2 regions of the Pseudomonas sp. GW821-FHT09A09 genome follow, and region 2 is predicted to be linked to the other one. Evidence: predicted binding sites of a transcription regulator. Region 2 holds the regulator's gene; the other holds the start of a gene.
What was found. The regulator sigma-54, encoded in region 2, starts transcription at its own class of promoters, with help from an activator protein. The targets are predictions, from matches to a motif close to ANTGGCATNNANNTTGCTNT.
Positions count from the first base shown of each region.

Region 1 (15,083 bases), on a different contig from region 2:
GGTGGCCGTCGGTGGACGCGCCGCCCGCTTGCTCAACCAGGAAGGACATCGGGTTGGCTTCATACATCAAGCGCAGCTTGCCCGGCTTGGATGGCTCGCGGCTGTCACGTGGGTACATGAACAGGCCACCACGGGTCAGGATACGGTGCACGTCGGCCACCATCGCAGCGACCCAGCGCATGTTGAAGTTCTTCTTCAACGGGCCTTCCTCGCCTTCCATCAACTCGTTCACGTAGCGCTGTACCGGGGCTTCCCAGTGGCGCTGGTTGGACATGTTGATGGCAAATTCCTGGGTGGAAGCAGGAATGGAGATGTCTTCGTGGGTCAGCACGAAGCTGCCCATTTCACGGTCCAGGGTGAAGCCTTTGACGCCGTCGCCCAGGGTTAGCACCAGCATGGTCTGCGGGCCGTAGATCGCGTAGCCGGCAGCGACCTGCTCGGTGCCTGGCTGCAGGAAGGCCTTTTCGTTCAGGGCTTCGTTCTGGCTCAGGTATTCATTCGGGCAGCGCAGTACCGAGAAGATGGTGCCGACCGGTGCGTTGATGTCGATGTTGGACGAGCCGTCCAGTGGGTCGAATACCAACAGGTAGGCGCCTTTCGGGTATTTACCCGGGATCTGGTAGGCGTTGTCCATTTCTTCGGACGCCATGCCGGCCAGGTGACCGCCCCATTCGTTGGCTTCGAGCAGGATCTCGTTGGACAGCACGTCCAACTTCTTCTGCACTTCGCCCTGCACGTTTTCAGTGCCCATGCTGCCCAGGACACCACCCAGTGCGCCTTTGGACACGGCGTGGCTGATTTCCTTGCAAGCACGCGCCACCACTTCGATAAGGAAGCGCAGATCGGCAGGCGTGTTGTTGCTGCGGGTCTGCTCAATCAAATAGCGACTCAAGGTAACGCGGGACATGTAAGGCTCCGGAGAATGGGGGGCTAAAAACCCGCGCAGTTTAACGCGAGTCGGGGCTTATTTCCTCTCATCAGAGGATTTAACACCAATAGAGTTCACGGTTTGGCCACGGGCTTGCGCAACAGACTGTAGGCCATGCCTCCCAGCGCCGCCACGCCGAGCAGAAGTACAGCCCACAGGCCCAGCTTCTTCCAGTCGGCACCGACTGCGGGCGACACCGCCGCGACCGGCGCACTGACCACCCCATCGCCCACGGTCTTGGCCTGCCCCAGGGTCTTCAGGCGCTCGGCGCTGTAGTCGGGAATCAGGGTCGATAGCGGCAGGTTCGCCGCCTTCACGGCGCCATTGCCCAGCGCCAGGGTGAACGGCGGCTCACCCCGCGCCAGGAACACCAACTGCGTGGAGCGCACGGCAAATCGCACGGCCGGTGCGTCGACGCCCAGGCCGCCGCCGCGCTCGTCCACCTGCAACTTGAGCTCGGTCACAGCCTGGCCCGGCAACGGCAACTCATCCTGCACCACCTCCTGGCCATTCTGGGTAAGGCGATACAGCAGGCCATTGCTCAGGGGCTGCCAGGCTTGATTGGCGTCGCGCCGCCCCGCCAGTGTCACCGGCGCCAGCGTGTTGGGCTGTTTCAACTCGATGCGCAGGCGCTCGACATTCAGCCCCGTCGGCAGCTGCCAACTGTACTCCCCGGCCTTGAGCCGCGTGCCCGACAACGGCTGCGACCACACCAATGGCATTGGCAGGCTGCTGCGGGTGGCGCTGGTCAGCTTGGCCGACGTCAGCACCGGCGCAGTCTGCCCCTGCCAGACCAATCGCAGATAACGCGCCGACTGTCCCGGCAAACTGACGTCATGCTGCTCGACCCGTTCGTCGGCAAACGACAGGCGCGCCACCTGGCCGTCGCCCCACGACGCCCAGTGCTGCAAGTCGTCGCTGGCTTCGATGCTGAAACGCTGAAACCCGTCCTGCTCCCGGCTCCAATCCAGGCTCATTTGCTGCAACGGCGCCTTGATCGCACTGGCGTCCAACACCCAGCCGCGCAGCACCTGCTTGCCGGGCTTGGGCTCGGTGGCCGGCTTGATCTCCACCAGGGTGCCTTCGGTGGTGGCCTTCATCACCACGCCCGGCAACGCCTGTTGGGTATCGGCGGCGTACAGCGGGAACCACTTCACGTCGGTCACCGTGCGGCTTTCGGTGTGCTGTGACGATTGACGGGACAACGCATACGCCTGGGCCTCGCCCGCCGCGTTGAACACCCGCACATCGCTGAGATCGGCCTGGCGTGCGCTCAACTGCACCGCCAGCGGCAGCTCCAGGCGATACCAGGGGCTATTGCCGCTCACCGCCAGCGGCACGTGCGTGGTGAAATCGGCCGGCCCTTCCTGGGCAACCGCCGCCGCGCACACCATCCATACCGCCAACCCGCCCAGACTCAACTTGCCCATCAAGAAGACGCTCCTTCGGTTTCAATCACAGGTTCGACACGTTTAGGAGGCAGCGGCGCAAAGTAGCCCACCACCAGCAGCAACCCGCCCACGCCGATAAACGACACAATCCGCGCCAGGCCGCCCCGGTTGCTCAGCTCGACAAAGAACAGCTTGGCCACCACCAGCGCAATCAAGGCCGCGCCGATCAGCCACACCTCGCGACGATGACGCAGGTGGCCGCCGATCATCAGGCCGAGGGCGATCAGGGTCCACACGATCGACAGGCCGGCCTGCACCAGCATGGATTCGAGCAACGCATCCAGCTGGAACGGCACATCACCCCAATGATGAGCGGTGCGCATCACCAGGGCCGTAAAGAACGCAAACAACGAAATACCGGCAACGCCTTGGGCGATCAGCTCCACCCTCGGCCCGCGTTGCGGCGCCACGCTGCGTGACCACAGGTACACACCCAACAGCGCAAACAGCAGGCCCAGGTCCAGCGGGTTGAGCAACGGCACATAGGGCAGCGGCTTGGCCACGCCATCGCTGAAGGTGTTTGCCAGCCAGAACCAGCCGAGCATCAGCACCGCCAGCGGCAATGCCGCCAGCACACGGTATTCATGCGGGTAGGCCGACACCGGCCACGGCCAACTGCGTGGTGCGGCCGCCAGTACCAGGTACAGGCTTGGCAAAATTGCCCAACCCAACCAGCGCCAGGCGTTGTATTCGGCCGACAGAGACAGCAGACCGTAACGCAGCTCCAGCGCCAGCACGCCGATGAGCATCCAGCAGCCCACCACATGGGCCACGCTCAGCACCTTGCCTGGCACGATGGCCGCCAGGCGCCGCAGCGAAATGAAATGCACCACAAATACGGCGAACCAAGCCAGCCAGCCGAACTGCGCAGCCGGGTGATAGTAGGCATGGGCAGACACCAGCAACACCACGCCGGCAGCCGGCATCAGCAACGTGCACAGCATGCCCAGCGACGCCCAGCGCAGACGCTCGGCCAGCACTGCCCAGATCGCCACGCTGATCGCGGCGATGCCCAGCAAGAACGCGCCTTGCAGTTCCAGCGGGACAAACCGCAGCACTTCGCCGGTCAGCGCCAGTGTCCACCAGCCCGCGCCCCACACCAGCAGCAAGTCAGACAGCCGTTGCAGTTTCAGTACGTCAAACACCGGCGCATGGGGTTCGCGTTGCAGGCGCCAGGCCCCCACGAGCGCCGCCAGGCCCAGCACCATCGGCGTCCAGAAACCGCTGTGGGCCAGCGGGCGCAATCCTTCGCTCGTCAGCGGCCCCAGCAGTTGCGGCACCGAAAGCAGGAACGAAGCACCGCCGACCACTTGCAGCAGCAAGCCGAACACAAAGCTTACGCGCTGTTGCAGGTACAGGCTCAGCCAGATGATCAACAACCCACTGGCCGCCCACACACCGCTGGCGCTTTCCCACGGCAGCACGAACAGCACCGCGAGGTTGATCAGCACCAGCCCCGCCAGCAGCACCACCGACAGCCCGCGCAGCAAGCGCACATCGCCGCGTACCATGTCGTTACGCGCCGCCAGCAGCATGCCGCCGACCAAGGCCAGGCCGATCAGCGATGCCGTCAGCAAACCGCCCCAACCCGCGCTGAACACAGCAGCGCCATCGCCACCCTGCAAGCGCAACAGGAACAACGCGCCGCCCAGCAACTGCACGGCAAACGCGGTGAACAGGAAGGTGCGCGAGCCGATGCGCAGGCCGACAAACAATGTCACCAGGCCGGCGAGCGCCCAACTGATGGCCGTGCCTTGGGTTTGCAACAGCAACGGCGCCAGCAGGTAAAGGAAACCCAAGCCCAGGCTCGCCAGCACCGGCAAGCCTTTGCGCTCCCACCCCGACGCCTGCTCGGTAGAGGCTTTGCGCAGTTGATCAAAACTGAACAGCAGCGCCGCGCCCAGCAGCAACGTGCCCAACGGCGCGCCGTCGAGCAGGCTGTGCTCACCCATGCGCAACTCGCTGAGGAAGGCGACAGCAGAGCCCAGTTGCAGCAGCAAGCCGAAGGCCCGTGCCAACGGCCGTTGCTGGCGCACACCCAGCCAGAGAATCCCGGCGCCTTCCACGGCCCACGCTGCAGCGGTCCAGCGCGCATCCAGGCCCAGGGGAATCGCCAGGCTGGCGAAGATCACGCCCAGAGCCAGGCAGGTCTCCGCCAGCAGCAAGGCGCGCCCGCCACTGAGCATGCGAGCCAGGGCCATGTAGATAATGCCCAGGCCGAGGGCACTGAACGCCGCCGCGAATTCCAGGTGCTGCACCAGCGCAAACTGCAAGCCAAAGCCCACCAGCGGCGGGCCAAACAACAGGCTGCCGTCCACATAGTCACCCTTGGCCGCCGACCAGCGCAGCACGGCGCCACGGCTGTCGTCCTCGGGGGCATCGCTCATCTCCAGCAACTTACGCCGGGCGAACAGCAGGCCGATGGCCAGGTACATCAGGAAAAACAGGATCAGGAACGGTTCGGTGCTCCACAACAGTTCCGGCGTGTAGGAACGCATACCCCACGCGAAGCCGATGCCGAAGGTGCCGACAAAGCCGATCAGGTTGAGCAGGCGCCAGGCCTTGAACCAGGCGATGGCCAGGATGCCGGCATTGAGCAACGCGAAATAGCTGAACAGCGCCACATGGTTGCCGGCGCCGGTAGAGGTGAGGATTGGCGCCGCAAACCCGCCCAGCGCCGCCGCGCAGGCCAGGCCCAGCGCGTCCTGGGTAATCGCCAGGATCGCCGAGAACACCGTCACCGCCACCAGTAGGCCCAGCGCGGCGCCCGGGTCGATGAGCGGGTGCAAGCGCATCGCGGCAAACACCGTCAGGTACAGCACCGCGATCCCGGTGCCTTGCAGCATCAACCCGTAATTGCTGTTGCGCAGGCGCAGCCACCAGCCCAGGCCCAGCAGGCCAACGGCAGCTGCGGCAACACCGGCATAGCGCAACTCGATCGGCACCACCATGCCTTCGGTGGCGTAGCGCAGCAGGAAGGCCAGGCCGAGGAACAACAGCACCACGCCAACCCGCAGCACGGTGTTGCCACCGAACAGCCAATTGCGAGCACCGCTGATGGCGCGTTCGATCAGGTTGGGGCCACGGGGGGTCACGGGCTCAGCGGGACGTGGGGCGGGAGCGGGTGCCCAGACGTCATCCGGCAGCGGTTGGCTGGGCTCGGCCGCCATCGCGACGGGTGCCAGTTCGGCCGGCAATTCCCATACAAGCTCGGGCGCCTCGGCGACAGGGGTGGGTTGGGGTTCGGGTTCAGGGGCGACGGGCTCGGCAGCAATACTGCTCGCCGGGGCAGGCACTTCCAGTTGCCGCAGGCGTTCGCCCAATGCGATCAGCGCCTTCTGCGTGGTTTCCAACTGACGTGCCTGCTGGTCTGCCTGGGACGACAGCATCGACAGGCGAATCGCCTGGCCGATCCCCAACCCCAGCAGCGCACCAAAACCGGCATCGGTGAACGACTCATCGAGTGTCCAGCCGAGTGCCAGGCCAATCAGCATGAAAATCCATTGCATGGTCGATATCCCTAAGCAAACCGAGGCCTAGTATATCGACGCAAGACCAATGTGGGAGCGGGCTTGCCCGCGATTGCGGTGTGCCAGTCGACAAATCTGCAAACTGACACTGCGCTATCGCGGGCAAGCCCGCTCCCACAGGGGGACTCGGTGGTTAGTCGAGGGCTTTCCAGATCTCGGTTGCGTATTCGCGGATCGTGCGGTCCGAGCTGAACCAGCCCATCCGCGCCGTATTCAACACCGCCGAACGCCACCAGGCTTTGGAGTCGTGCCAATGCGCCTCGACCCGTGCCTGGGCGTCCCAATAAGAATCGAAGTCGGCACACACCAGGAAGCGGTCGTAGTCGATCAGCCCGTCGATCAAGCCCACGTAGCGGCCCGGATCATCCGGCGAGAACACTCCACCCCGAATCGCCTGCAGCACATCATTGAGGCGATGGGAGGCGGCGATGTCCGGCCCGGCGTTGAACTCGCCGGCATGTTTGCGCGCCTCCACCTGCTGGGCGCTCAGGCCGAAGATGAACATGTGCTCGGCACCGACGCGCTCGTGCATCTCCACGTTGGCGCCGTCCATGGTGCCGATGGTCAGCGCGCCGTTGAGGCCGAACTTCATGTTGCTGGTGCCCGAGGCCTCAAAGCCTGCGGTGGAGATCTGCTCCGACAAGTCGGCGGCAGGGATGATGCTTTCCGCCAGGCTGACGTTGTAGTTGGGCAGGAACACCACCTTGAGCAACCCGCGCACGGTCGGGTCGTTGTTGACGGTGCGGGCGATGTCGTTGGTCAGCTTGATGATCAACTTGGCCTGGTGATAACTGGCCGCAGCCTTGCCGGCAAAAATCTTCACCCGTGGCACCCAGTCGGTGCCAGGCTCGGCGCGGATCGCCTGGTACAGCGCCACGGTGTGCAACAGGTTGAGCAGTTGGCGTTTGTACTCGTGGATACGCTTGACCTGCACGTCGAACATCGCCGCCGGGTTGACGGAAATGCCCAAACGCTCGTGGATAATGTCTGCCAGGGCACGCTTGCTGTGCAGGCGCTGCTCGGCGAAGGCTTTGCGGAACGCCTGCTTTTCGGCGAACGGTTCCAGCTCCACCAGGCGCTGCTCGGGTTTGTCGAGGATATCCGGGCCCAACGCTTCCACCAGCATGTCGGTGAGCTTGGGGTTGGCCTGGTACAGCCAACGGCGGAAGGTGATGCCGTTGGTTTTGTTGTTGATGCGCTCCGGGTACAGCTTGTGCAGTTCGGAGAACACCGTGCTGCGCATCAACTGGGTGTGCAACCCAGATACGCCGTTGACGCTATGGGAGCCAAGAAACGCCAGGTTGCCCATGCGCACGCGACGGCCGTTGTCTTCTTCGATCAGCGACACGGCGCGCAGCACGTCAAAGTCGTGGATGCCCTTGGCGCGCAGCGAGTCGATGTGCTGGGCGTTGATCAGGTAAATGATCTGCATGTGCCGGGGCAACATGCGCTCCATCAAGCCGACCGGCCAGGTTTCCAGGGCTTCGGGCAGCAGCGTGTGGTTGGTGTACGACAGGGTTTCAACGGTGACATCCCACGCGGCCTCCCACGGGATGTCGTGCAAGTCGACCAGCTGGCGCATCAACTCGGCCACGGCAATGGACGGGTGGGTGTCGTTGAGCTGGATCGCGGCGTGCTCGCCCAGGCTCAGCACCGAACCGTGCATATTTTTGTGGCGGCGCAGCAGGTCTTGCAGGGAGGCGGCGACGAAGAAGTACTCCTGGCGCAGGCGCAGTTCCTGCCCTGCTTCGGTGCTGTCGGCCGGGTAAAGCACCCGGGAGATGCTTTCGGCACGGGCCACTTCGGCGACGGCGCCCAGGTGGTCACCGGCGTTGAAGCGCTCCAGGTGCAGGTCTTCCACGGCACGGGCACGCCACAGGCGCAAGGTGTTGACGCTGGCGCCGCGCCAGCCGACGACCGGCGTGTCATAGGCAATGGCGCGCACCGTTTCGTTCGGCGTCCACCGCTGAATCATCTTGCCGGTGCCGTCATCCAGGGTTTCAACACTGCCACCAAAGCCGATCGGGTACACCACTTCAGGGCGTTCGAATTCCCAGGGGTTGCCGAAGTCCAGCCAGTGTTCGGTCTGCTCCTGTTGCCAACCATCGACAATCGCCTGACGGAACAGGCCGTGTTCATAGCGGATGCCATAACCGTGGCCGGCGACGCCCAAGGTCGACATGCTTTCCATGAAACACGCTGCCAGGCGACCCAGGCCACCGTTGCCGAGCGCCGCATCGGGCTCCAGCAGGCGAATGCGCTCCAGGTCGACGCCAAGCTCCGACAGCGCTTCGCGCGCAATCTCCAGCACGCCAAGGTTGCTCAGGCTGTCGTAGAGCAAGCGGCCGATGAGGAATTCCAGAGAAAGGTAGTAAACCCGCTTCTGGCCTTTGCGGTAGATGCGCCGCGTGTGGTCCATCCAGTGATCGACCATCTGGTCGCGCGCGGCCAGGGCAATGGCTTCGAACCAGTCGTGGTCGAAGGCGTGATCCGGGTCCTTGCCCACCGCGTAGGTGAGTTTGGTCAAGACGGCATCGCGAAATGCGGCTACCTCTGCTTCTCGTGCAAGCGGTTCCTGAGACATCGGTGCGACCTCGGGCGAGATAGAAGGAGTGGCTAGAGCCTAGTCGGTCTGACAGACGGTAGACGCTCTGGTTCGGCACTTTTTTAACGCATTTACCTTTGGGGTTTTAGATGCAGGGCTCGTGCCCGATCACCGTTCGCGCCGCCTTGCAGCGGAAATCCGCAAAATATTGTTCAAAAAACCACCAATCCCGGTATGATCGCGCGCCCGGATAACGCCCCACCTTGGAACCCTGATGAAGCCTCAACTGATCGCCGCCGCGGAACTCGACCGTCTCGAGACTTGGCAGAAATACTCCGCCCACATGTGTGGGGGCTGCGTGTCCAGCTGCTGCACGCTGCCGGTGGAAGTGAAGATCAAAGACCTGATCCGCATTGGCATCGTCGATGAGTTCGAGCGTGGCGACCCGCCGAAGAACATCGCCAAGCGTTTGCAGAAGGAAGGCATCGTCGAGCGTTTCAATTCCAAGTCCGAGATCTTTACCCTGCAGCGCATGAGCAACAACGATTGCCTGTACCTGGATCGTAAGACGCGCTTCTGCACTATTTATGACAAGCGCCCGGACACGTGCCGCAACCACCCGAAAATCGGGCCACGCCCGGGGTATTGCGCGTACAAGCCGAAAGAAGTGGTGCGCGAGACCAATTTGCGCACACTCGATAAATTCTGATCCAACGTCTTTGGCGACTGTGCGGCCCCCATCGCAGGCAAGCCAGCTCCCACACTTGGAATGCATTCCCCTGTGGGAGCGGGCTTGCCCGCGATGAGGCCGGTACAAACAACACACTCATCACAGGCATAAAAAAACGCCCCCGGCCTTTCGACCGGGGGCGTTTTTCATTCAGCCTGAGTTAACTCAGTTCTTGGCTTTCTTGGCAGCGCGGGTACGCTCGCCTTCGTCCAGGATCTTCTTACGCAGGCGGATCGACTTAGGTGTCACTTCGCACAGCTCGTCGTCCTGGATGAATTCCAGAGCCTGTTCCAGGGTGAAGCGAACAGGTGGAACCAGGGCGATGGTTTCGTCTTTACCCGAAGCACGCATGTTGTCGAGCTTCTTGCCTTTGGTTGGGTTGACGCCCATGTCGTTGTCACGGCTGTTCAGACCAACGATCTGGCCGTTGTAGATTTCTTGACCGTGTTCAACGAACAGCTTGCCACGCGCCTGGAGGGTTTCCAGGGAGTAGGTCAGTGCCTTGCCGGTTTCTACCGATACCAGAACACCGTTCTGACGGCCGGACATGTCGCCGGACTTCATGGTGTCGTAGCGATCGAAGATCGAGGTCAGGATGCCAGCACCGTTGGTCAGGGTCAGGAACTGGTTACGGAAACCGATCAGACCACGAGCAGGGATGTTGTATTCCAGACGTACACGGCCTTTGCCATCCGGCACCATGTTGGTCAGGTCGCCTTTACGCAGACCCATTTCTTCCATCACCTTGCCCTGGGATTCTTCCGGGGTGTCGATGGTGACGTTTTCGAACGGTTCCTGCTTCACGCCGTCAACCTGACGGATGATCACTTCCGGACGACCAACGCCCATTTCGAAGCCTTCGCGACGCATGGTTTCGATCAGTACCGAGAGGTGCAGCTCACCACGGCCGGAAACCTTGAACTTGTCAGCCGAGTCGCCTTCTTCAACGCGCAGAGCAACGTTGTACAGCAGCTCTTTGTCCAGACGCTCCTTGATGTTACGGGAGGTCACGAACTTGCCTTCTTTACCGCAGAAAGGCGAGTCGTTTACCTGGAAGGTCATGGAAACGGTTGGCTCGTCAACGGTCAGAGGCTTCATCGCCTCGACGGTGTCCGGGTGGCACAGGGTGTCGGAGATGAACAGCGAGTCCATACCGCTGATGCACACGATGTCGCCGGCAGCGGCTTCTTCAACGTCTACACGGTGCAGACCGTGGTGACCCATCAGCTTCAGGATACGACCGTTGCGCTTCTTGCCGTCGGCGCCGATAGCGACAACCGGGGTGTTCGGCTTGACGCGACCACGAGCGATACGGCCAACGCCGATAACACCCAGGAAGCTGTTGTAGTCCAGAGCGGAGATCTGCATCTGGAACGCGCCGTCACGGTCAACAGCCGGTGCTGGTACGTTGTCGACGATCGACTGGTACAGCGGGGTCATGTCTTCAGCCATGTCGGTGTGGTCCAGACCGGCAATACCGTTCAGGGCCGAGGCGTAGACGACTTTGAAGTCCAGCTGTTCTTCGGTGGCACCCAGGTTGTCGAACAGGTCGAAGATCTGGTCCAGAACCCAGTCCGGACGCGCGCCTGGACGGTCAACCTTGTTGATGCACACGATCGGACGCAGGCCGGCTTCGAACGCCTTCTTGGTCACAAAACGGGTTTGCGGCATAGGGCCGTCCTGGGCATCAACCAGCAGCAGAACGGAGTCAACCATCGACATTACGCGTTCTACTTCGCCGCCGAAGTCGGCGTGGCCCGGGGTGTCCACGATGTTGATGTGGTAGCCGTTCCAGTTGATGGCGGTGTTTTTTGCCAGGATGGTAATACCGCGCTCTTTTTCCTGGTCGTTGGAGTCCATCACGCGCTCGTCGTTGAGCTCGTTGCGCTCCAGGGTGCCGGATTGACGCAGGAGTTTGTCTACCAGGGTGGTTTTACCATGGTCAACGTGAGCAATGATGGCGATGTTACGTAGATTTTCGATCACTTGTGTATCTCGATCAGAGGATTCGGTGTGCTGACAGGTCGTGGCAGCGATTAACAGTAGAGTCAGGCCTTGCCGTTACAGCTTGACGGCAGAGTCGGGGGGCCGGTGACGCAGGCCACAGGCAAACAGCCCCGGGCTCTTAGCTCGGTCGATAAACGCGCACATTGGCATGCCCCTCACTGAGCAAATGGTGGGCATGCAGGCGACTCATCACGCCTTTGTCGCAATACAGCAGGTACTGACGGCTGTTATCCAGTTCCTTGAAACGCGCGTTCAGTGCGTAGAACGGCAGCGTTTGCACGTCGATGCCAGCGATTTCCAGTGGCTCATCTTCAGCGGCATCCGGGTGACGGATGTCGATGACGATCTGGCCGGCCAGGGCTTCGCTGACTTCTTCGATCTTCACATCCTGGCCCAACTCGTCGATCACGCGATCGATCGGGACCAGCTTGGCGTTCTCGAGCGCACGCTCCAGGATCGCCATGTCGAACTCTTTCTCTTCATGCTCCACGCGGTAACGCTTGGCATGGGTCTTGGGGTTCACCGAAATGACCCCGCAGTACTCAGGCATGTGCTTGGCAAAGTCGGCGGTGCCGATTTCTTCTGCCAGGTCGATGATGTCCTGCTTGTGGCTGGCGATCAGCGGGCGCAATACCAGCTTCTCGGTGACGCAATCGATGATCGACAGGTTGGGCAGCGTCTGGCTGGACACCTGGGAGATCGCTTCACCGGTCACCAGCGCATCAATGTGCAGGCGGTCGGCAATGCTCGACGCAGCGCGCAACATCATACGCTTCAATACTACGCCCATATGACCGTTATCGACTTTACCGAGAATTTCTCCCAGCACTTCCTCGAACGGTACGCTCACAAATAGCACGCGTTGGGAGCTGCCGTATTTCTTCCAGATAAAGTGCGCAACTTCCATCACGCCCAATTCGTGTGCACGCCCGCCCAGATTAAAGAAGCAGAAGTGGCTCATCAGGCCACGGCGCATGATCTGGTAGGCCGCCACCGTGGAATCGAAACCGCCGGACATGAGGACCAGGGTCTGTTCCAGGGCGCCCAGCGGGTAGCCGCCGATGCTGTTGTGCTGGCTGTGGATCACAAACAACCGTTGGTCGCGAATTTCGATACGGACTTCGATTTCCGGTGTTTTCAGCGAGATTCCTGCCGCGCCGCACTCGCGACGCAGCTTGCTGCCGACGTATTTCTCGACGTCCATGGAGCTGAACGGGTGCTTGCCGGCACGCTTGCAGCGCACCGAAAAGATCTTGCCGGTCAGCGAATCGCCGTAGTGCTGCTTGCACTTCTCGGTGATGTCGTCGAAGTCGCCCAGCGGGTACTCATCCACCTGCAGGAAATGCGCGATGCCCGGCATGCAGCTCAGGCGCTCGGTCATGTCCTTCAAGGCTTTGGCGTCGGTGATGCGGGTTTCCAGCTCGAGGTTGTCCCACACGCCGTTCACCACCACAGCCGGGTCCAGGTCTCGGAGCACGGCACGGATGTTCTTGGCCAATTGACGGATGAAACGCGTCCGTACCGGTCGGCTCTTGATGGTGATCTCGGGGAAGACTTTAACGATTAATTTCATGGAAACAGCGCGCGCCGGGCCTGCTGAAAAAGGGGGGCGCGGATTATAGCGGAAATCGCTCAAGGTTTAACCAGTTAATATGCACAACACGCTTCGCGCACCAAAACGGGTCATTTACGAGAATTAACGCTACATTGCAGTGCGTTATTTTTTCCGTTTCAGCGGATTGCACCGTTATAGGGGCCATTTTGAGGCAAAAAGGCCATGTTGGCGCACTGGCATGCAATTTGCTCTCTTGTGAGGCAGGTTGCCTTGGCGGAGTATCCGCGCCGGCATCACCCACATTCTAAGGGCTAACTCCACTACCCCAGCCCGAAGCCACCCGGAGGACACCATGTCGAAGTCGGTTCAACTCATCAAAGATCATGACGTTAAATGGATTGATCTGCGCTTCACGGACACCAAAGGTACTCAGCACCACGTGACCATGCCGGCTCGCGACGCGCTGGATGATGCTTTCTTCGAAGAAGGCAAAATGTTCGACGGTTCCTCCATCGCTGGCTGGAAAGGCATTGAAGCTTCCGACATGATCCTGATGCCGGACGACAGCACTGCCGTTCTCGACCCGTTCACCGAAGACCCAACCCTGATCATCGTCTGCGACGTGATCGAGCCTTCGACCATGCAAGGCTACGACCGCGACCCACGTGCGATCGCCAAGCGTGCCGAGGAATACCTGAAGTCGACCGGTATTGGCGACACCGTATTCGTAGGCCCAGAGCCAGAATTCTTCATCTTTGATTCGGTCAAGTTCAAGTCCGACATCTCCGGTTCCATGTTCAAGATCTTCTCCGAGCAAGGTTCGTGGATGTCCGACCAGGACGTGGAAGGCGGCAACAAAGGCCACCGTCCAGGTATCAAAGGTGGCTACTTCCCAGTTCCGCCGTTCGACCACGACCACGAAATCCGTACCTCCATGTGCAACGCCATGGAAGAAATGGGCCTGGTCATTGAAGTTCACCACCACGAAGTGGCGACTGCCGGCCAGAACGAAATCGGCGTGAAGTTCAACACCCTGGTTGCCAAGGCTGACGAAGTTCAGACCCTGAAGTACTGCGTACACAACGTGGCTGATGCCTACGGCCGTACCGCTACCTTCATGCCTAAGCCTCTGTACGGCGATAACGGTTCGGGTATGCACGTTCACCTGTCCATCGCTAAAGAAGGCAAGAACACCTTCGCTGGCGAAGGTTATGCCGGCCTGTCCGACACTGCCCTGTACTTCATCGGCGGTATCATCAAGCACGGTAAGGCCCTGAACGGCTTCACCAACCCGTCGACCAACTCCTACAAGCGTCTGGTCCCAGGTTTCGAAGCTCCGGTAATGCTGGCCTACTCGGCTCGCAACCGTTCCGCCTCGATCCGTATTCCTTACGTGTCCAGCCCTCGCGCTCGCCGTATCGAAGCCCGCTTCCCGGATCCAGCAGCCAACCCATACCTGGCCTTCGCTGCCCTGGTAATGGCGGGCCTGGACGGTATCCAGAACAAGATCCACCCTGGCGATGCCGCCGACAAAAACTTGTACGACCTGCCGCCTGAAGAGGCCAAAGAGATCCCACAAGTGTGCGGCAGCCTGAAAGAAGCCCTGGAAGAGCTGGACAAGGGCCGTGCGTTCCTGACCAAAGGCGGCGTATTCAGCGACGACTTCATCGATGCCTACATCGAGCTGAAAAGCGAAGAAGAAATCAAAGTACGCACCTTCGTACACCCACTGGAATACGAGCTGTACTACAGCTGCTAATCCAGTAGCGCTACTTGACGTAGCGTGACAAGAAAGGCCTCCTTCGGGAGGTCTTTTTTTTGCCCAGGCATTTTGAACCCTATAAAAGAGGGCTGGCGCCCTCCCATCAGGAGATCACCGTTGAAACGTCGACTCTTAGTTGCCCTGTTATTCGCGAGCGCCAGTGCCCAGGCTGCGCCGCCTACGCTGGAACCCCTGCTCAACAGCATTGCCGAACGCCTGCAGATCGCCGAACAGGTCGCCCTGAGCAAATGGGACAGCCACAAGCCCGTGGAGGACAAGACGCGCGAACAAGAGGTGATCGCCAGCGTTGCCGCCCAAGCGCCGGGCTACAAACTGAGCCCTGCCGCCGCCGAGCAGTTTTTCTCGGCACAGATCGAGGCCAACAAACTGGTGCAATACACCCTGCTGTCCGACTGGCAGTTCCAGGGCAAGGCGCCCGACGACCCACGCCCGGACCTGGTGAAGCAGATTCGCCCCCGCCTCGACGAATTGCAGAAACGCCTGCTCCAGCAACTGGCGGACTTCACCCCGCAACGCACCGACCCTCAGTGCCCGCAGTGGTTGGCACAGGCCGT
Region 1 covers NZ_JBWKPU010000001.1:263,565-278,647, reverse strand. The annotation lists gene AC07OV_RS01235 (class 1 fructose-bisphosphatase) at 1-907, opposite strand, end outside; gene AC07OV_RS01230 (DUF3999 domain-containing protein) at 1,003-2,358, opposite strand; gene AC07OV_RS01225 (DUF2339 domain-containing protein) at 2,358-5,888, opposite strand; gene AC07OV_RS01220 (glycogen/starch/alpha-glucan phosphorylase) at 6,043-8,493, opposite strand; gene AC07OV_RS01215 (YkgJ family cysteine cluster protein) at 8,729-9,163, shown strand; gene typA (translational GTPase TypA) at 9,350-11,170, opposite strand; gene thiI (tRNA uracil 4-sulfurtransferase ThiI) at 11,310-12,764, opposite strand; gene glnA (glutamate--ammonia ligase) at 13,099-14,505, shown strand; gene AC07OV_RS01195 (chorismate mutase) at 14,626-15,083, shown strand, end outside.
Region 1: the regulator sigma-54 is predicted to act here: its motif matches at 12,979-12,998, upstream of glnA (glutamate--ammonia ligase).

Region 2 (15,083 bases):
CGGCAAGGAAATGAAACCGGCCCACAGGCGCGGGGCAACAATGTACTTGAGCGGGTCCACGCCGATCATTTCGAGGCTGGACAGCTGCTCGGTGGACTTCATGTTGCCGATCTCGGCCGTCAACGCAGAGCCGGCACGCCCGGCGAACAGCAACGCGGTGACCACTGGCCCGAGCTCACGCAGCAACGTCAGGGCGACCATCTGCCCTACTGCCTGCTCCGAACCGTAGCTGGACAGAATATTGAAGCCCTGCAGCGCCAGCACCATACCGATGAACACGCCGGAAACGACGATGATCACCAGGGACATCACGCCCACGGCGTGCAACTGCTTGATCAACAGGCCAAAACCGCCGCCGATACCACCACGGCCGAGCAACGCATGAAACAGGAAGAGGGTAGAACGGCCCAGCACCTCGACAATGTCGATGCCCGAGCGGCCGAAAAGGCGAACCTTCTCGATGAGAGATGTCTTGCGCATCAGCGCTTCCCCAGAAGATCTGAGCGGTAGTCCGCTGCCGGAAAATGAAAAGGCACCGGGCCATCGGGATCGCCGGTCATGAATTGGCGGATGCGCGGGTTATCGGCATTCATGAGTTCTTCTGGCGTGCCCTGCCCCAGCACCTGCCCATCACCGACGACATAGAGGTAGTCGGCGATGCTCGCAGTTTCGGCCAGGTCGTGGGAAACCACGATGCTGGTGATGCCGAGCGCGTCGTTGAGCAGGCGGATCAGACGCACCAACACGCCCATGGCGATCGGGTCCTGGCCCACGAAAGGTTCGTCGTACATGAGGATCTGCGGATCCAGCGCGATGGCACGCGCCAGCGCGACACGGCGCTTCATGCCACCGGACAGCTCGTCAGGCATCAGGTCGATGGCACCGCGAAGGCCCACGGCCTGCAGTTTCAGCAACACAATGTCACGAATCATTTCATCGGACAGCTGGGTATGCACCCGCAGCGGGAAGGCCACGTTTTCGAAAACATCGAGGTCGGTAAACAACGCACCGCTCTGGAACAGCACACCCATGTGCTTGCGCGCGTCGAACAGGTCGCTGCGCGAGAGCGTCGGCAGGTTCTGTCCATTGACCCACACTTCGCCAGCAGTGGGCCGCAATTGCATACCCATCAGACGCAACAGGGTGGTCTTGCCACAGCCTGAAGGCCCCATGATGCCCGTGACCTTGCCGCGGGGAATGCGAATATCGACGTTATTGAAGATGCTGCGCGTCCCGCGCTTGAAGGTAAGTCCCTTCAGCTCGACCGCGTAGGCGTTATCGGCACTCATCTAAACTCCTTGGGATGCAGCCTCTCACTCAGACACCATGTGTGCGACATTCGTTTGCAACGGATGTGCAATAGGTAGCCACATGGGTTGGGTGAACCGAACTGGCGGCGAACTATATCACTGCTGGTACAGCGCCCCCAAGGCCGGAACTGCGCTTGTTCAGATTGGCGACAGGGAAAAACATTGCCGACTGTGTTACCGGGAGCGGAATCTCTGACGCCTTGTGAATAAAGCCTGACGAACTTGCGTGAGGGAATTGATCATTACCGCTATAATCGCCGACTTTTCGTCAGGCTATACGATTTCAGACATGAGCCAATCCAGCGACCTTATTCAATCCGCACAACGCACCATCCGCCTCGAGCTCGAAGCCGTAGACGGCTTGCTGGCCCATATCGACGCGGATTTCGTACGCGCTTGCGAGATGATTCTGGCCAGCAAAGGCCGCGTTGTCGTGGTCGGCATGGGTAAATCCGGGCACATCGGCAACAAGATCGCCGCCACCCTGGCAAGCACCGGGACTACCTCGTTTTTCGTGCACCCGGCAGAAGCCAGCCACGGCGACATGGGCATGATCACCAAGGATGACATCATCCTGGCACTGTCCAACTCCGGCACCACCAACGAAATCGTGACCCTGCTGCCACTGATCAAGCGCCTGGGCATCAAGATGATCAGCATTACCGGTAACCCGGAGTCGACGCTGGCCAAGGCCGCCGAAGTGAACCTCAATGTTCACGTGGCCCACGAAGCCTGCCCGTTGAACCTGGCGCCGACCTCCTCGACCACGGCCGCACTGGTCATGGGCGACGCATTGGCCGTTGCCCTGCTGGAAGCCCGCGGCTTTACCGCTGAAGACTTCGCCTTTTCCCACCCGGGCGGCGCCCTGGGCCGTCGTCTGCTGCTGAAAGTGGAAAATGTCATGCATGCGGGCGATGAATTGCCCCACGTCCAGCGCGGCACGCTACTGAAGGACGCGCTGATGGAAATGACCCGCAAGGGCCTGGGCATGACCGTCATCCTGGAAGCCGATGGCCGCTTGGCCGGGGTATTCACCGACGGCGACCTGCGCCGCACCCTGGATCGCACCATTGATATCCACACCGCAACCATTGATGCCGTCATGACCCCTCACGGCAAGACCGCGCGCCCGGAAATGCTGGCGGCTGAAGCCTTGAAGATCATGGAAGACCACAAGATCGGCGCGCTGGTGGTGGTCAATGACGATGACCGCCCTATCGGTGCCCTGAACATGCACGACTTGTTGCGTGCGGGAGTGATGTAAATGACTGGCGACCTGTTGCAACGCGGTAAAAACATCAAGCTGGCGATCTTCGACGTTGACGGCGTGCTGACCGATGGCCGCCTTTACTTCCTCGAAGACGGCAGCGAATTCAAGACGTTCAACACGCTGGACGGCCAGGGCATCAAGATGCTGATGGCTTCGGGCGTACAAACAGCCATTATCAGCGGCCGCAAGACCCCGGTAGTGGAACGGCGCGCACAAAACCTGGGGATTCCTCACCTGTATCAGGGCCGTGAGGATAAACTGGTGGTTCTGGACGAGCTTCTTGGCCAACTCAACCTAAGCTATGAGCAGGTCGCCTACCTCGGTGACGACCTGCCTGACCTGCCGGTGATTCGCCGGGTAGGCTTGGGCATGGCTGTCGCCAACGCGGCGGCATTTGTTCGCGAACACGCCCATGGCATCACCACGGCCCGTGGCGGCGAAGGTGCCGCACGTGAGTTCTGCGAATTGATACTGCGTGCCCAGGGCAACTTTGAATCCGCCCACGCCGCCTACTTATAGAGCGTTTTATGCTGAGCAAAAAGATTCGCAACTTCCTGCTATTCGGGGTCATCGCCGCGCTATTCCTGGCGGTGGGCTACTGGAATATCAGCCCGGAGCGCTTCCTCGACAAGCCTGTCGCGCAGGTTGACGACGGCGCTATCGACTATTACGCCATCAATGCCAAAAGCGTGCAGTTCCTGCCAGATGGCAAGGTGCAGTACGAGATGACATCGGACAAGGTCGAGCACTTGAAGGCCACTGAAGTGACCCTGCTCACCAATCCGGACATGAACATCTACCGCGGCACCGAGTTTCCGTGGCACGTCACCAGCAAGCGTGGCGAGGTCAACCCGGACGGCACCCAGGTGGAACTGATCGACTCGGTGCGCGTTGCGCGCACCGACGACAAGAACCGCGACACCGTGATTACCAGCAGTCGCATGACCGTATTCCCGCAGAAGCAATATGCGCAGACCGAGCAAGACGTTAGAATCGACGGCGCTGGCGGTGTATCGACTGGCAAGGGAATGAAAGCGTATTTGAAAGAAAGCAGGATACACCTGCTATCGAACGTAAGAGGACAGTATGAGGCTCGTTAAAACTCTCCCTATTTTGCTCGGTCTGGGCGCAGCACTGGGAAGCGTGAGCGCCTGGGCTCTGCCGAACGATAGCCAGCAACCGATCCACATCCAGGCTGACGATGCGCAGCTGGATGACAAGCAAGGTGTCGCGACCTACACCGGTGGCGTGATCATTACCCAGGGGTCGATGAAAATCACCGGGAATACCGTGACACTGACCCGCACCAAGGCGGGCGACATCGACGTCGTGACGTCGGTGGGCAACCTGGCCTATTTCGAGCAGAAGCAGGCGCCTGCCGATACCGCTCCGATGAAGGGCTACGGCAAGACCATCCAGTATCACGCCCAGCAGAACCGCATTGTCCTGATTGACCAGGCCAAGGTTGTCAGCACCGACGGCAACACCACGGAAGGTGAAAAAATCACCTATGACACTGTGAAACAGGTCGCCAACGCCGGTCGCGCCAATGGCAACAAGGTCACCGCACCTCGTCCGCGTATCGACATGGTTATCCAGCCGAAGAAGAAGGCCGAGTAATGGCAACCCTGAAAGCCCAGCATCTGGCCAAGGCCTACAAAAGCCGTCAGGTCGTGCGCGACGTCAGCCTGTCGATCGACAGCGGCCAGATCGTCGGCCTGCTCGGCCCCAACGGTGCCGGCAAGACCACCTGTTTTTACATGATTGTCGGCCTGGTCCAGGCGGATCAGGGTCGCGTTCTGATCGACGACCTGGATGTCAGCCACCAGCCGATGCACGGTCGTGCTCGTGCCGGTATCGGCTATCTACCCCAGGAAGCGTCGATCTTCCGCAAATTGTCGGTTTCGGACAACATCATGGCGATCCTTGAGACCCGCAAGGAGCTCGACCGCGATGGCCGCCGCAAGGAACTGGAAAGCCTGCTGCAGGAATTCCACATCAACCATATCCGTGACAACCTGGGCATGAGCTTGTCCGGTGGTGAGCGTCGTCGCGTGGAAATTGCCCGAGCATTGGCCACCGCACCGAAGTTCATCCTGCTGGACGAACCCTTTGCTGGCGTCGACCCGATTTCGGTGGGCGACATCAAGCAGATCATCCACCACCTCAAGGCCAAGGGCATCGGTGTACTGATCACTGACCACAACGTTCGTGAAACCCTCGATATCTGTGAAACCGCTTATATCGTCAACGATGGCCAGCTGATCGCCGAAGGCGATTCCGCCACCATCCTGGCCAACGAACTGGTCAAGGAAGTGTACCTGGGTCACGAGTTCCGCCTGTAAACACCGTGGTGTCAGGCCGTTTGCCGAGACGCGCGGGAGTCAATAGAAACCTCCGGCTTTTTATTGTTACCGCGCTCTAGGCAAAGCCCCCGATATCAGGCATATAATTTGCTTATGTTTGGCGCTCACGCGCCCTGTCGTGGATGGCGCATTGCGCCGGCGAATAAGGTGTTAAGCCCCTGCCATGAAACCATCGCTAGTCCTGAGAATGGGCCAGCAGCTGACGATGACACCGCAGCTGCAACAGGCCATCCGCCTGCTCCAATTGTCCACACTGGACCTGCAACAGGAAATCCAGGAGGCCCTGGAGTCCAATCCGATGCTCGAACGCCAGGAAGAAGGCGACGACTTCGATAATGCAGACCCGCTGGCCGACAACATCGAGCAAAAACCCAATTCCGACGTGCAGGAACCCTCCTATCAGGAAACCGCCCCGACGGTGGACAACCTGGAGGACGGCGAATGGAACGAACGCATTCCCAACGAACTTCCCGTGGACACGGCCTGGGAAGACGTCTACCAGACCAGCGCCAGTAGCCTGCCGAGCAATGATGATGACGAGTGGGATTTCACCACCCGAACGTCCGCCGGCGAGAGCCTGCAGAGCCATCTGCTGTGGCAACTGAACCTGGCGCCGATGTCCGACACCGATCGCCTGATCGCCGTGACCCTGATCGACTGCATCAATAACCAGGGTTATCTAGACGAGACGCTTGAAGAGATTCTTGAAGCCTTCGATCCGGAACTGGACATTGAACTGGACGAAATCGAAGCCGTCCTGCACCGCATCCAGCAATTCGAGCCAGCAGGCATCGGCGCCCGCACCCTCAGCGAGTGCCTGTTGCTGCAACTGCGCCAGCTTCCGGCCAAGACACCCTGGCTCGCCGAAGCCCAACGCCTGGTCAATGACTACATCGACCTGCTGGGCAGCCGCGACTATAGCCAGCTGATGCGTCGTATGAAGCTCAAGGAAGACGACCTGCGCCAGGTCATCGAGCTGGTGCAGAGCCTCAACCCGCGCCCAGGTTCGCAAATCGAGTCCAGCGAAGCCGAATACGTCGTCCCTGATGTGATTGTGCGCAAGGACAACGAGCGCTGGCTGGTGGAGCTCAACCAGGAATCGGTGCCACGCCTGCGCGTCAACCCGCAGTACGCCGGTTTTGTACGCCGCGCCGACACCAGCGCCGACAACACCTTCATGCGCAACCAGTTGCAGGAAGCACGCTGGTTCATCAAGAGCCTGCAAAGCCGCAACGAAACCCTGATGAAGGTTGCCACCCAGATCGTCGAGCACCAGCGCGGCTTCCTGGAATACGGTGACGAGGCGATGAAGCCCCTCGTGCTGCACGATATTGCAGAAGCGGTGGGCATGCATGAATCGACGATTTCCCGGGTGACCACGCAGAAATTCATGCATACCCCACGGGGTATTTATGAGCTGAAATACTTTTTCTCCAGCCACGTCAGCACCTCCGAAGGCGGTGAATGCTCGTCCACGGCGATTCGCGCGATCATCAAAAAACTGGTTGCCGCGGAAAATCAGAAAAAGCCATTGAGTGACAGTAAGATCGCTGGTTTACTGGAGGCACAAGGCATTCAGGTCGCCCGTCGAACCGTCGCCAAGTACCGCGAATCCCTTGGGATCGCGCCTTCCAGCGAGCGTAAGCGTTTGATGTGACGGGCGGGCCACAGCGTTCCAGTGGCAGGCACCCCGGCCTGCCGCTTTATGCACTGGCAACGAAGGAGAAGCTGTATGCAAGTCAACATCAGTGGACACCAGCTGGAAGTCACCAAACCCCTGCGTGAATACACCGAGAGCAAGCTGAACAAGCTGGCAGGGCATTTTGACAAGATCACCAACGTGCAGGTCATCATGGAGGTCGATAAGCTCAAGCAGAAAATCGAGGCCACCCTGCACGTACCGAATGCAAAGCTCGTCGCCAATGCGGAGCATGAAGACATGTACGCGGCGATCGACTCGCTCTACGACAAGCTGGACCGCCAACTCATAAAGCATAAGGAAAAGAATCTGCACCTGATGCAAGGTACAGGTCGTTAACTCTCCCCCCATGATCCGACTTGAAACCATCCTGACCCCCGGCCGTTCCCTCGTGAACGTGCCGGGCGGCAGTAAAAAGCGCGCCCTCGAACAAATTGCCAACCTGATCGGCCGCGAAGTGCCCGAGCTGGATACGCAAGCTGTGTATGAGGCGCTTATCGCCCGTGAAAAACTCGGTTCTACCGGTTTTGGCAACGGCATCGCCATTCCCCACTGCCGCCTGCAAGGCTGTGAATCCCCGGTGAGCGCCCTGCTCCACCTGGATGCCCCCATCGATTTCGACGCCATCGACGGCGCTCCGGTCGACCTGCTGTTTGTCCTGCTGGTCCCGCAAGCCGCCACCGATGCGCACCTGGAACTGCTTCGGCAGATCGCCAGCATGCTCGACCGCAAGGAAGTACGCGACAAACTGCGCAGCGCCAGCAGCAACGAGGCGCTCTATCAGGTTGTCCTGGATGAACAGAACGGGCAGTAATCATGCGTTTGATCATCGTCAGCGGCCGCTCCGGCTCGGGTAAAAGTACCGCCCTCAATGTTCTTGAGGACAACGGCTTCTATTGCATCGACAACCTGCCGGCCGGCCTGCTGCCGGAATTGGCGGAACGCGCGCTGATCCACACCGAACTGGCCCAGCCGCTGGTTGCCGTTTCGATCGATGCTCGCAACCTGCCCAGCCACCTTGAGCGCTTCCCACTATTGCTCGAAGAAGTGCGGGCCAAGCATATTCATTGTGATGTGCTGTACCTGGACGCCGACGAAGAGACCCTGCTCAAGCGTTTTTCCGAGACCCGCCGACGTCACCCCCTCAGCAGCCCCCATCGTTCCCTGGCAGAAGCCATCGAGGATGAAACCAAGCTGCTGGGCCCGATCATTGACCTTGCCGACCTCAAGATAAACACCACCAGCCTCAACCTGTACCAGCTGCGTGACGCAATCAAATTGCGCCTGCTCAACCAGCCTGAACCGGGTACTGCGTTTCTCGTGGAGTCGTTTGGCTTCAAGCGCGGCATGCCAGTAGACGCTGACCTGGTGTTCGACGTGCGCTGCCTGCCCAACCCCTACTGGAAGCCGGAACTGCGCGAACAGTCCGGGCTGGACTTGCCGGTAGCCGAATACCTGGCCGCGCAGCCGGATGTTGAAGAGATGTTCCAGGATATCTCCAGCTACCTGCTCAAATGGCTACCCCGCTTTGCCGCGAGCAATCGCGCGTATGTCACCATTGCCATTGGCTGCACCGGTGGTCACCACCGCTCTGTCTACCTGACTGAGCGCCTGGGCCAGGTGCTGCAACAAACCCTCAAGAACGTCCAGGTCCGCCACCGCGACCTTAGCTGAAAGGAACACCTGCGCGATGCCCGCTCTGGAAATTGAAATCATCAACAAGCTGGGCCTGCACGCCCGCGCCTCAGCCAAATTCGTCGGCGTGGCCGGGCAGTTTCCTTGCCAGATCCGCGCCGGGCGCACGCCGGAGTCCATGGTCGATGGCAAGAGCATCATGGCCATGATGATGTTGGCGGCTGGCAAAGGCACCAGGATTCACTTGAAGACAGAAGGCGAGCAGGAAGACGAAGCCATGGCCGCGCTGGTGGCGCTGATCAATAACTTCTTCGACGAAGGCGAATAGCCCCATCCCTTTGTAGGAGCCCGGGTTGCCGGCGATGAGGCCTTTGAGTCAGGTGTTGGACTTGAGGACGCCATCGCCGGCAAGCCGGGCTCCTACGGAAAGCGGTTTATCCCAGGGCCGTGTCCATCACCATCATCAAGCAAAAGCCGATGCATAGGCCAAGGCTGGCGAGTTTTTCGTGACCATTGCGCCGCGACTCCGGGATGACCTCGTGAGTCACGACCAACAGCATCGCACCCGCCGCCAACGCCAACCCAAGCGGTAACAACACCTCGGCCAGACTGACCAGCCAGGCGCAAAGCACGGCAAATACCGGCTCCACCAAACCTGACGCCGCGCCGATCAAGAACGCCTTGACCCGCGACATCCCTGCCCCAGCCAATACCAACGCAATCACCAGACCTTCGGGCACATCCTGCAGGGCTATGCCCATGGCCAGGCTGTCCGCATCCGGCATACCACCGCCCGCCGAGACACCAACAGCCATGCCTTCCGGGATGTTGTGGGCAATGATTGCAAACACGAATAGCCAGATGCGCGGGGGAATCACAGGGTTATCCGGTGTGCCCACCAGCATTTCCGGGCTTGCGCCGGAGACCTTGCGGTCGACCAGGTACAACCCGAAGGCGCCCAGCATGATGCCGAAACTGATCAAGCCACTGGCGCCCCAAGGCGAAAGCCCCAGGCTTTCAGCTGCGGTAATACCCGGCACGATCAGCGAAAACGCTGTGGCAGCGAGCATCACACCCGCGCCAAAACCCAACAAGGTATCGCTGAGCGCGACGGGCATCCGGCGAATCACCAACACCGGCACCGCACCCAATGCAGTGCCGAGCGCGCAAATCGCCCCGCCCTGCAGTGCCCGCAGAATGCGCGGTTCGAGATCCAGCCAGGCCAGCCCGTGAGCCACCAGCAATGCAGTACCTGCCAACAGCAGCAGCGAGCCAAACGCATAACGAAACATTCGCCCGCTGCTGATCGCCAGTGTTTCAGTGCCCATAGTCGGCCTTAGATCTTGTTATTGGATGAATATCAGGCCAACGCGGCCTGGTAGCGTGCGGCGACTTCCGGCCAGTTGATGACGCTGTAGAAGGCGTTGATATATTCGGGGCGGCGGTTCTGGTAGAGCAGGTAATAGGCGTGCTCCCAGACGTCGAGACCCAGGATCGGCGTGTTGCCACTCATCAACGGGCTGTCCTGGTTACCGCTGCTTTCCACCACCAACGTCTTTTGCGGGGTGACGCTCAGCCACGCCCAGCCGCTGCCGAAACGGGTTAGGGCGGCCTTGGTGAAGGCTTCCTTGAAGCTGTCAAAACCACCCAATTGCTCATCGATGGCCTTGCCCAACGCGCCCTCTGGCTTGCCGCCACCTTTGGGCGACATCACGGCCCAAAACAGCGAGTGGTTGGCATGCCCACCGCCTTGGTTGATGACCGCAGCCCGCAGTTTTTCCGGTAATTGCTGCACGCTGGACACCAGCCGCTCTACCGGCCAACCCGCAAACTCAGTGCCCTCGACCGCCGCGTTGAGGTTGTTGATGTAGGTCTGGTGATGTTTGGTGTAGTGAATCTCCATGGTCTGCGCATCGATATGCGGCTCAAGAGCATCGTAGGCGTAGGGCAAGGCTGGCAACGTGTAAGTCATATCAATGAGCTCCGTAATAAGGACTGTTGCGGATCGACGCATCCGTTTGCGCCGCAGTGCCGCCCAGCAAGCGATGGGTACGCGGGTACTCACCGTGATCGCTGATGAAATTCAACAACTCGACGTAGGTCTTGCTGCTCTGACGCAGGGCTGCTTCGCGCAATTGCGGGCTCAGCCGCGGGTCCTGCATGGTCTGAAGCAGGCGCTGGTGGATAGCGCACAGGTATTCCGCGCTCTCCTTCGGCTGGTTCAGGCGCAAATGCAGGTCCGCCAGGTTGTGATGGGAAATGACGCAAGCCGCCACTGCTTCGTCGGCATCCGCCCAGCGCTCGAATAACACTTGAGCCAGGGCCAGGGCTTGCAAATAGGCCTCCCGAGCGTCGACCAATTCGCCCGCCATAAAGCAGCGATTGGCCCGTTCGATCGTGCGTTTCCAGTGCTCCATGGTGAGCCTCCAAAGCAGGGTCGGTGGTTACACGCCGCCAGCGGTGAGCTTTTCCGGGTCCAGCAGGACCTCCAGCTGGCTGCGCGGCAAGTCGGTGTGCTCGAGGGCGACATCAATCACAGGGCGGCCCTGTTGATAGGCCTTCTTGGCGATTTCAGCGGCCTTTTGATAACCAATGATCGGGTTGAGTGCAGTGACCAGGATCGGATTACGCGACAGCGCTTCCTTGAGCTTGCCTTCGTTGACCTTGAAGCTGGCGATGGCTTTGTCTGCCAGCAAGCGACTGGCGTTGGCCAGCAATTCAAGGCTGCCGAGCAGGTTCTGGGCGATGATCGGCAACATCACGTTGAGCTCGAAGTTGCCTGACTGGCCGGCGACGGTGATCACCGTGTCATTGCCAATCACTTGCGCGGCCACCATGGCGGTCGCCTCCGGGATCACCGGGTTGACCTTGCCGGGCATGATCGAAGAGCCAGGTTGCAGGCCCTCCAGCTCGATTTCGCCCAGGCCCGCCAGTGGACCGGAGTTCATCCAGCGCAGGTCATTGGCGATTTTCATCAATGAGACCGCTGTGGCTTTCAGTTGACCGGATACGGCAACGGCGGTGTCCTGGGAGCCAATCAGTGCAAACAGGTTTTTGCCCGGGGTGAATTTCACGCCGGAGAGATGGCTCAGTTGCTGGCTGAAGCGCGCGGCGAACTCAGGGTGCGCGTTGATCCCGGTGCCCACTGCCGTGCCACCTTGAGCCAATGCCTGCAGGCTCGGCAGCAAGTCCTGCAAATGGCCGATATTGGCCTTCAGTTGCTGCGCCCAGCCATTGAGCACCTGGCTCATGCGCACCGGCATGGCATCCATCAGGTGGGTGCGACCGGTCTTGATGAACGGGTGAACCTCTTCGGCCTTCTGTTCGATCACCTGCACAAGGTGCAGCAGGGCCGGCAGAGTTTGCTCGTGCAGGACCAAAGCAGCGCTGACGTGAATCGTGGTCGGGATGATGTCGTTGCTGCTCTGGCCACAGTTGACGTGGTCATTGGGGTTGACCGCCTCACCGAGCAAACGGCTGGCGAGGGTAGCAATCACCTCGTTGGCGTTCATGTTGGAGCTGGTGCCGGAGCCGGTCTGGAAGATATCTACTGGGAAATGCGGCATGAAGTCGCCTTCGAGCAAGCCCTGGGCGGCATCGACGATGGCCTTGCCCTGCCCTTCGCTGATCTGCTTGAGGTCGACGTTGACCTTGGCGGCCGCTGCCTTGGCCAGGATGAGCGCGCGAATGAATTGCGCCGGCATACGCTGATGACTGATTGGGAAATTGTTCACTGCGCGCTGGGTTTGCGCACCATACAAGGCCTCGGCCGGCACTTGCAGTTCGCCCATGCTGTCGCGTTCGATACGGGTGTTACTCATCGTTAGATCCTTGCACCAGGTCGGAGTGAGAAATAGACGGCAGCAATTCGCAGGTTGCCAATTGCCAGGCAAAGGTCTGCCAGCGCTTGAGGCGGCAGGCACACAGAGAGAGTTTTTCCAGGTCGCGCAGTGGGCGCCAGGCTTGGTCCAGACACAGGGATCGCCAGTGCCAAGGCAGCGCGATATCAGTGGCGGTGTCGATCAGGAGGCGGAACGAGGTTTCGGCAATCGTCCACGGATGGGTCGCCGTGCAGCACGCCAGGTATCGCCCCTCATTGAGGTAATGTTCGATCAGGCGAGGTTCATTGGGGTCGAGGCCGCAGCGAATCTGACGACTCATCCAGCGCCAGCTTTCCAGGTACGGATCCTCATGCAGGACAGAACTCATGATCCACACTCACTCGGTAATGATATTTATTATTAAATGATATTGAGAATCAAAACAAGAGTGGCACTTTAATCGGACTGAAACGCAGCCATGAAAAAAGGCGCGCCCTCTGCAAGATGGCGCGCCTTTTGGTTTAGCGTGTGAGGATCAACTGCCGGCGACGGTCATCCGCTCGATCAACACAGAGCCCGTGCGAATGTTGCTGCGCAGTTCCAGGTCATTACCCACGGCGACGATCTGCTTGAACATGTCGCGCATGTTGCCGGCGATGGTCACTTCCTGGACGGCGAACTGAATCTCACCGTTCTCCACCCAGAAACCCGCCGCGCCACGGGAGTAATCACCGGTGACCATATTCAGGCCGTGGCCCATCAGTTCAGTCACCAGCAGCCCACGCCCCATCTTCCGGAGCAGCGCGGCCTGATCTTCATCGCCATGGGTCACGAACAGGTTGTGCACGCCACCCGAGTTGGCAGTGCTTGGCAAACCGAGCTTGCGTCCGGCGTAAGTGCCCAGTACGTAGGACACCAACTCGCCCTTCTCGACGAACGGCTTGGCATAAGTCGCCAGGCCATCACCATCAAACGCCGAGCTGCCCATGGCGCGCATCAAATGCGGACGCTCATCGATGGTCAGCCACTCCGGAAACAGCTTCTGGCCGATGGCCCCTTCCAGGAAGGAAGACTTGCGGTACAGGTTCCCACCGGAAATCGCCCCCAGGAAACTCCCGAACAAACCACCCGCCAGTTCCGCCGAAAACAGCACCGGCACTTCGCAGGTGGGCACCGGGCGCGCGCCCAACCGGCTCGCGGCACGCTGTGCAGCGCGCTGGCCAATGCTGGCGGGATCGGCCAGCAGTTCGCCTTGGCGGTTCACGTCATACCAATAATCACGCTGCATCTGGCCATTGGCCTCGGCGATCATCACGCAGCTCAAGCTGTGACGGGTGGACGCATAACCTCCGATAAACCCATGGCTATTGCCATAAACACGGCAACCCTGATGTGTGCTCAACGTGGTGCCATCGGCGTTCTTGATGCGGGCATCAGCGTCGAACGCCGCCGCCTCACAGGCCAGCGACTGTTCGATAGCCTGCTCCGGCGTAATGTCCCACGCGTGGAACAGATCGAAATCCTTCAAATCCTTGGCCATCAACGCCTTGTCGGCCAGGCCCGAGCTTTCATCTTCGGAGGTGTGCTTGGCGATCGCCAACGCGGCAGCGACGGTCTCGCGGATCGCCTCCGGGCCGCTGGCCGAGGTACTGGCCGAGCCTTTGCGCTGCCCTACATACAAGGTGATGCCAAAGCCCTGGTCGCGGTTGAACTCGACGGTTTCCACTTCCCGCTGACGCACTGAAGTCGACAGCCCCTGCTCCAGCGACACCGCCACTTCACAGGCACTCGCCCCCTGGCGCTTGGCCTCGGCAAGGATCTGCTCGACTTGTTCCTGCAGTGCCGGTAACGCTTGCGGACCGACGCTTTGGGCTGCACTCATGGTTTTCTCCACTCAAATTCTGCTTTCGGTTAAGGCCATCGAGCGACCGGGCCGGACAAGCGGCCCCCGACTGGTTATCATGGCGGCGTTTCTTTGCGGACTGCCACCATGGTTGATTCTTACGACGACTCCCTCGATGGGGAGAAAAGCAAATCCCAGGTCAAACGCGAGCTGCATGCTCTGGTTGACCTCGGCGAGCGCCTTACAACGCTCAAGAAGGATTTGATTGCAAAACTGCCACTGACCGACGAAATGCGCCGGGCCTTGGCCGATGCACCCAAGCACACCGCGAATATCGCGCGTAAACGTCACATCGCGTTTATCGGCCGGCTGATGCGTGATCAGGACACTGACGCCATTCTCGCCTTGCTCGATCAAACCGATGCCTCCACCCGCCAGTACAACGAACGCTTCCACAACCTGGAACGTTGGCGTGACCGCCTGATCGCGGGCGATGACGCCGTGCTGGAGAAATTCGTGGCCGAGTACCCGGACGCGGACCGCCAGCAACTGCGCTCCCTGATCCGTCAGGCTCAACACGAACTGGCGCATAACAAGGCGCCGGCCACCAGCCGTAAAATCTTCAAGTACATCCGTGAGCTGGACGAGACCCAACGCGGCCTGCGTTGATCCCTTCCCCGGGTGGCGATCGTCGCCACCCGAAGCTCCCCCTTTCTTACGAACCCGTGCCACCCACGGTGATCGCATCAATTTTCAGCGTCGGCTGGCCAACACCCACCGGCACCGACTGCCCATCCTTCCCGCACGTACCCACGCCGCTGTCCAGCGACAGGTCATTACCGACCATCGACACCTTGCTCATGGCCTCCGGCCCGTTGCCAATCAACGTCGCCCCTTTGACCGGCGCGGTAATCTTGCCGTCTTCGATCAAGTACGCCTCGCTGGTGGAGAACACGAACTTGCCGCTGGTGATGTCCACCTGGCCACCACCGAGGTTGGCGCAGTAGATACCGCGCTTTACCGAGGCAATGATTTCAGCCGGGTCGCTTTCGCCACCGAGCATGTAGGTGTTGGTCATGCGTGGCATCGGCAGGTGCGCGTAAGACTCGCGGCGACCGTTACCGGTACGCGCCACGCCC
Region 2 covers NZ_JBWKPU010000011.1:74,917-89,999, forward strand. The annotation lists gene mlaE (lipid asymmetry maintenance ABC transporter permease subunit MlaE) at 1-480, opposite strand, end outside; gene AC07OV_RS12010 (ATP-binding cassette domain-containing protein) at 480-1,289, opposite strand; gene AC07OV_RS12015 (KpsF/GutQ family sugar-phosphate isomerase) at 1,600-2,574, shown strand; gene AC07OV_RS12020 (KdsC family phosphatase) at 2,575-3,099, shown strand; gene lptC (LPS export ABC transporter periplasmic protein LptC) at 3,108-3,680, shown strand; gene lptA (lipopolysaccharide transport periplasmic protein LptA) at 3,667-4,200, shown strand; gene lptB (LPS export ABC transporter ATP-binding protein) at 4,200-4,925, shown strand; gene AC07OV_RS12040 (RNA polymerase factor sigma-54) at 5,110-6,603, shown strand; gene hpf (ribosome hibernation-promoting factor, HPF/YfiA family) at 6,679-6,984, shown strand; gene ptsN (PTS IIA-like nitrogen regulatory protein PtsN) at 6,995-7,459, shown strand; gene rapZ (RNase adapter RapZ) at 7,462-8,319, shown strand; gene AC07OV_RS12060 (HPr family phosphocarrier protein) at 8,336-8,608, shown strand; gene AC07OV_RS12065 (ZIP family metal transporter) at 8,715-9,608, opposite strand; gene AC07OV_RS12070 (superoxide dismutase) at 9,641-10,252, opposite strand; gene AC07OV_RS12075 (DUF2753 family protein) at 10,254-10,697, opposite strand; gene AC07OV_RS12080 (class II fumarate hydratase) at 10,725-12,101, opposite strand; gene AC07OV_RS12085 (FagA protein) at 12,094-12,489, opposite strand; gene pmbA (metalloprotease PmbA) at 12,637-13,983, opposite strand; gene yjgA (ribosome biogenesis factor YjgA) at 14,092-14,613, shown strand; gene tldD (metalloprotease TldD) at 14,660-15,083, opposite strand, start outside.